3 regions of the Chryseobacterium sp. AG363 genome follow, and region 3 is predicted to be linked to each of the others. Evidence: riboswitches for the same ligand, from Rfam matches in the RefSeq annotation. Region 3 holds a riboswitch; each other region holds the start of a gene.
The links. Region 3 has a riboswitch for cobalamin ahead of DEU39_RS11395 (TonB-dependent receptor plug domain-containing protein). Riboswitches for the same ligand answer to the same signal wherever they lie in the genome.
Positions count from the first base shown of each region.

Region 1: another riboswitch for cobalamin. It lies ahead of metE (5-methyltetrahydropteroyltriglutamate--homocysteine S-methyltransferase); the one in region 3 lies ahead of DEU39_RS11395 (TonB-dependent receptor plug domain-containing protein).
Region 2: another riboswitch for cobalamin. It lies ahead of DEU39_RS15550 (TonB-dependent receptor plug domain-containing protein); the one in region 3 lies ahead of DEU39_RS11395 (TonB-dependent receptor plug domain-containing protein).

Region 1 is NZ_RAQF01000002.1:541,359-543,628, forward strand. Features, by position in the region: gene DEU39_RS02430 (LytR/AlgR family response regulator transcription factor) at 1-419, shown strand, start outside; gene DEU39_RS02435 (Lrp/AsnC family transcriptional regulator) at 443-904, opposite strand; cobalamin riboswitch at 1,100-1,286, shown strand; gene metE (5-methyltetrahydropteroyltriglutamate--homocysteine S-methyltransferase) at 1,465-2,270, shown strand, end outside.
Region 2 is NZ_RAQF01000003.1:585,249-587,518, reverse strand. Features, by position in the region: gene DEU39_RS15550 (TonB-dependent receptor plug domain-containing protein) at 1-867, opposite strand, end outside; cobalamin riboswitch at 977-1,162, opposite strand; gene DEU39_RS15545 (transporter) at 1,254-2,201, opposite strand; gene DEU39_RS15540 (cytochrome-c peroxidase) at 2,214-2,270, opposite strand, start outside.
Region 3 is NZ_RAQF01000002.1:2,516,953-2,519,222, reverse strand. Features, by position in the region: gene DEU39_RS11400 (T9SS type A sorting domain-containing protein) at 1-1,143, shown strand, start outside; cobalamin riboswitch at 1,281-1,459, shown strand; gene DEU39_RS11395 (TonB-dependent receptor plug domain-containing protein) at 1,491-2,270, shown strand, end outside.

The DNA of each region.
Region 1 (2,270 bases), 2.0 Mb from region 3:
TAGGAAAAACTCATTCAGAACCACAAGATGTTTTGGCAAAACTTCAGCAAATGCTGAACAACAACAATACACAGAAAAATTATAAGAAAAGATTCACTGTCAGTTCACATCAGGGGCTTTATTTTATCAATACGGAAGAGATCTCTTTCTTTGGAGCAGAAGAAGGAGTTGTTTTTGCTTTTGATACAGCAGGAAAAAAACATCTGTTGAATGAATCTACTTTAAAAGAAATTGAAATGCAGTTAAATCCTTCTGATTTTTTCAGGATCAACCGTAGTGAGCTTGTTCAGAAACATCATATTGAAAGAATAGAGCGATACAATAAAAATACACTTTCCGTTCAGATAAAAGGGCAGAAAGATCATCTTGTCACAAGCCAAAGCAATACTTCCTCGTTCAGAAAATGGATTGAAGAATAAATAGGTTTTCCGGTTTTATTCCATTAAATAGTCAGCCCATGGTTATTCTTTACCTCAGCCATCACAAACGTACTGTGGGTACTCCCTATGGAATCCACAGATCCAAGCTTATTGAATACAAAATCCTGATAATGCTTCATATCCCGTACCTGAACTTTCAGAAGGAAATCAAAATCCCCGGAAATATTGTAACATTCGGCAACTTCTTCGATTTCTAAAATCTCCTTTACAAAATCATAACCTACCGATCTGTCGTGAATTTTGAGCTTGATCTGGCAGAAAACCGTAAATCCGCGATTCAGTTTTTCGGCATCAAGAACGGCCGCATATCTTTTAACAAAACCTTCCTGTTCAAGCCTTTTTACCCTTTCAAAAACAGGTGAGGTAGAAAGATTTACCTCTTTCGCAAGTTCCTTAACGGTGAGTTTAGCATTTTTCTGGAGCAGCCTTAGCAGCTGTAAGTCCTTATCATCGAATTGTTCCACAGAATATTATTCTTTTAAATGATTAAAACATTCAAATGTACAGAATTTTATGCTTTTATTTTTGTTTTTAAAAGTTTAATTTGCTTAATTATTTGATAATAATTGTATTTTTATTCTGTATTGCTAATTTTACACAAAATTAAAAACTTTTACTGATGACCATAGTTAAAGGTAAAAGTACAGTTCTTTACAGATACTTCATCAAACAGAAAAGGTTTTACTTAACGTAGATTAATAGGGAATCGTGTGCAAATCACGAGCTGTCGCGCAACTGTAAGTAACACACCAAAGGTTTCTGTCCTTGCAGATCCACTGCCAAAAGCGGGAAGGATGACGGAAACTGTTACAAGTCAGGAGACCTGCCTTTACTGAATTGACAATGCTTTCGCGGTCTGAAGCTTTGGGGTCATACAGATGATATATCGGATTCGGGTATTTTCTTTTGTAAAGGAAATTACGCTGTCTGCTATGTCATGACTTTCCTGAAACTTCTTCCGATAAAACATTACGAAGCCTTTTAAAGAACTTTCCCAATAAGTTTAATTAAAAAGTTTTAAAAAATGCAAACTCACATCCTTGGCTATCCGCGTATTGGTAGCAAAAGAGAACTCAAAAAAGCCTGCGAACAGTATTGGTCAGGTAAAATCCTTTTGGAAGAACTTCTGAATACCGGAAGAACTATCTGTAACCAAAACTGGAATATCCAGAAAGAAGCAGGGATAGACCTTATCCCGTGTAATGATTTTTCATACTATGATCAGGTGTTGGATATGAGCCTTGTAGTAGGAGCCATTCCAACACGTTACCATGAAGTGGTGCTTAAAAAGAATAATACTGAATTGGATCTTTATTTTGCAATGGCAAGAGGATATCAGAAAGACGGATTGGATATCACTGCCATGGAAATGACCAAGTGGTTCGATACCAACTATCACTATATCGTTCCGGAATTTTATAAAAATCAACAGTTTAAACTGAGCTCAGATAAGATTTTCAATGAATTTGCCGGAGCAAAACAAGCGGGAATCAATGCAAAACCGGTGATTATCGGACTGGTTTCTTATCTGTTATTAGGAAAAGAAAAAGAAGAAGGCTTCGATAAATTGGATCTGGCTGGAAATCTTCTTCCAGTCTATACAGAGATTTTAACCAAACTTCAAGACCAGGGTGCGGAATGGATTCAGTTTGATGAACCTTTTCTGGCGTTGGATTTAACAGAAAAAGCCAAAGAAACGTATCTTTCTGTGTATGCCGAAATCAGAAAACGTTTTCCGAAACTGAAATTTATCGTTGCCACTTATTTTGACGGATTAAAAGATAATGCATCAATTGCTGTTTCCCTTCCGGTGAATACATTGCATATTGA
Region 2 (2,270 bases), on a different contig from region 3:
TCTCGCTCCTCTTCCTCCGAAACGTCCGTTCACAATAGGAGCCGGCATTCCGCGGTTTGAAATATAACCGTAGCCACGGATATTCCAGCTTCCGTTATTTAAAGTTCCGTTTAAAGAAGTTTCAAAACGTTTTGCCTGAATATCTGAATCCTGTCTCTTTGCAATGGTATCATAGGCCTGCTGCCCGTCTGGATATTTTTTCGCATACCGAAATCTGTAAATTCCGTCACTCTGCATAAACTCTCCACTGAAGCTGGCAGAAACCATGTCTGAAATCTTCTGTTCCAATCGGAATGAAGGATTAAAAAGATCAATAGATGCACTTTTTGCTCTTATAACAAGATTGGTTTTCCTATTCCCTTTAAATACAGGAGTTTTAGGCTGTAAATAGATAGATCCTGAAGAGCCGAAGTCCTTTGCTGGCTGGAAGATCTCACTTTTCTGACCATTGTACAATGATATTTCTTCCAGATCGTCCAAAGAATATCTTCCCAAGTCTACCAGTCCGTTTTGGGCATTCCCCAGTTGAATTCCATCATAGAAAACCCCTACATGCTGGCTTCCCATACTTCGGATATTAATGGTTTTCAAACCACCCAATCCTCCATAATCTTTGATCTGAACACCAGAAAAATATCGTAAAGCATCTGCAACGGAATGGCTGTTCAGTCTTTCCAGCTGCTCGCCCTGTAGGGTTTGTGCAGGAAGGATTTCTTTAAAATTCTTTTTGTAAAGATTGATTCCTTTAATGGTCTCTTCCTGAAGACTGTCTTTCTTCCTGGTTTGGGAAGACAAAAGTTGAGATGTGATCACCAGTAGTGTGAAAACAGCTTTATGAATTGCAGAAGTAGTTAGTTTTGCCGCCATTAGCTCATTTAGGGTAATGAAGACGCTAATGGATATAAGAATACAACGACAAAGCACAGCAGTCACTGCACAGAATCATTGATGTCCTAAGCTTTATTCCACGAAAGCGTCAAACGATTATTTTTCTGGCAGGTCTTCTGACTTACTCCATTTTTGAAATCCTTCCCATTAAAAAACAGTGGATATATTCTTCAAAAACTTTGGTGCGGAGCTTACAGCAGCGGGTCTGTCCCGGATTTTCACCGGATTCCCTTTTAAGAGCTTTTTACGGCTCACCAAATTCCGGCAAAGATAAATAATTATTCCTAATCCCCAACTAAAATCATGATTTATAAACAATTAAAGCTCCCGAAGGAGCTTTAACATCATTTATTGGGGGTGTCGCTTTAAATTCCAATATTCAGAAAAATACTGAATCTTGATTGAGCTTCAATATCTCCTCCCGCCAGATGCGTGTACATGGGAAGCATGATTTCACTTCCCAGGCTCAGCTTTTTGTAAGAGGCTTCAAATCCCAGTTTTCCGTACAAAGCACTACCAGCAGTATTCGGCAGTGCCTCATCAAACTGTTTGTTCTGAGCGTAGACTTCACCCTGAACCCCTGTTTTTACAGAAAAAATGGACTTTTCATTTCCTGCAACCTGATAAAAACCTGTTGCTGCATAGTTCCATTGGTTTCCAAAACGGTAATTTTTCCTGTTCTCTGTTTTAATGGTGTAATCTGTATTGACCAGTACAGCTACTTTATTTTTCTGAAACTTATAATTCAAAGCGGCCTGATAATCCCAGCTTCCGGTTCCCAGCTGAAAGCTTGGGTTGACACCGGATGCCCCTTTTTCATCAAACTTCCCGAGTGGAATTTTCAAGCCCAAACCTCCGCTCAGATGATGGAAATTATCTTTAGAGCTCATCAGCTGGTAAATTCCCATCAGGTTTAAATCTCCTATTCCATTGATTCTGATATCTCCCTGCATCGTTTTCTTTTCATGGAAATGGAAGGGCAGACTTGCATAAACACTTAGTTTTTTAGTCAGTGGAATCTTCCCCCACAGCTGCAACGTATTGAAATACTGATCCTGCGTGAGGTCTTTTACAAATAAGTTTTCCTTGGCTTTGTAATGCTGTGCAAAGTATTTGATTCCGATAAACTGTGGATTCAGCAAAGATTCAAAGCCGGAAGATCCATTTCCTGCTGCACAGCCACAGGCATCACAATCATCATCAAAATCGAATCTGTTAAGCGTTTCGGGAGCAACATAAGCACTGTCTCTGATGGTTTTTGCCTGATACTGACTAAACACGATCAAACTTACTATCAATATAATCTTCTTCATGTTTTTTATAAATTATTCTGCAAATTTTGGATTGGATATAAAACTTTTATCTGATAATGTTTTCAGGAA
Region 3 (2,270 bases):
TGGAATGCAGCAGGAGGACTTGTACAGATAGGTTCTATATCAAACGGTTATCCGGCAGCGGGTAGAACTGTTGTTTCGAATGACGGAACCAAAATTTCGTCCTCTATAACAAATGCAGCAACGGGATTTAATGAGATATCAACCTATGATGTAGCTACTTCGACCTGGGTAAACAGAGGCGGGCTTGTTCCTACAGGATGGGACGGTAGTGTAAGTTCAACCTGGGGGATGACTACCAATGGAAGCACGATTGTAGGTTTAGGTTTTCTTACTGCTGCAAATGCACATGCTGTGAAATGGGATGAAGCAAACGGAATGGTAGATCTGGGAAGTATCGTTGCAGGACGCAGCTCCAGAGCAAACGCAATCAATGCGGCAGGAACAGTAATTGTAGGTTGGCAGGATGAGCCAACCGGAACAAGAAGTGGGGCTAAATGGCAGGATGGAGTAGAAACTTTTATTACTGATAATAATGGAAATAATGTAGGGGAAGCAGGAGGAATTTCTGCAGATGGAAATACAATCATAGGCTCAGCAAATCCTAATCCCTATGTCTGGAATGCTGTGAGCGGACTTACTTATATAACGCATCCTAATGCTTCTTTCAGCTTCAAAGGAGGTGCCACCGGGATTTCTGCTGATGGGAAAAAAGTAATTGGATATTATAGAGCATTTGGAGCACCTCCTATGTCAGGGGAAGGTTTTATCTGGACTTCTGCTACCGGAAGGATCAATCTGAATGATTATGCAGCCTCTTTGGGAATTGCAACGAATGGAGTAACCATGGGGCTTCCTTTGGCCATTTCACAGGACGGAAAGAAAATTGCCGGATCAGGGACGAATGCTTCAGGGCAGATGATCGCTTTTTATCTGGATACTTCTCAATTTTTATCGGTGAATGATGCAGTGAAAGAGAAAAATAATATGGGTGTCTATCCTAATCCTGTGACTGATATTCTATATTTTAAAGGAACAGGAAAAATAGAGAAAGCCGAAATTTATAATATGGTGGGACAAAAGGTAAAATCATTTGATTCGGTAGAAGGGCAGATTGATGTTTCATCCCTGTCAAAAGGAGATTATATTTTGCAATACTCTATGAAGGGAGGAAAACAAGAGACTTATAAATTCATTAAAAAATAACATATATAAATAGTAAAGTAGTGGGATGAATGGCTGTTTTCAATATTGAAAGCGGCCGTTCTTTTTTGTGTATATAGCAAAAGGATAGCATGTTGTGTATAGAAAAGTCTGGTTTTTGGTGAATACATATAAAAAACTATCTTTGCAAAAATTTTGGTTTCCAGTATTTTGGAATGAAAAGGGAATCGGGTGTAACTCCCGGACTGTCCCCGCAACTGTAAATCGCAACTCAAGTTTCTGCAAAAAACCACTGTTTAATAACGGGAAGGTGCAGAATGCGAAAGTCAGGAGACCTGCCGGAATTATAATTAAAAAACATATTGCTTTCGGAGGAAAAGTAAAAAAGTATGGATATAAAAAGATCTTTAGTACTGCTTTTTTCATCTTATGGCTGTTTTCTTTTTGCACAAGAGAAAGCCATCGATACTGTTTATGTCTTCGACAATCAGATGATTAGGGTGAAACTTTTTCATCCCGTAAAAATAATTTCGGCAGAAGATGCTGAGAAAAACTCCAGTAATCTTTCTGAACTTCTGAGATTTCAGTCACAGGTTTTTATCAAAGAAAATGGCCGTGGTGCCGTTTCTTCACCTTCTTTCAGGGGAACTACCGCTCAGCAGACTGCTTTTGTGTGGAATGGAATTAATATCAATTCTAATTTTCTGGGACAGGGAGATATTAATAATATTGCTTTGTTCGGCTATGATCAGATTGGTATAAAAGCTGGTGGTGGAAGTGTAGTATATGGGAGTGGTGCCATCGGGGGAAGTATTCACCTGAATAATACCCTGGATTTTAATAAAGGCTTCCATGGTTCTTTATTTTCTGAAGTGGCTTCTTTTAATACCTATAATAACTTTATAAAAGGTTCTTACAGCAATGATAAGTTCAGTTTTAAGGCTTCTGGAAATTATTCTGTAAGTGAAAATGATTATAAGGTAAGTGACCTGAACTATATCAACAGAAACGGAAGTTATTACAATACAACGTTCAATGTAGGAGCATCCTATAAAATCACAAACGATCATAAAATTTCGTGGCAGAGCCAGTTTTTTGATTCTTCACAACGCTTTCCTGTATATGAAGAAACGGGAACAAAAACGAAATATAAAACTCAAAGTGTAAGA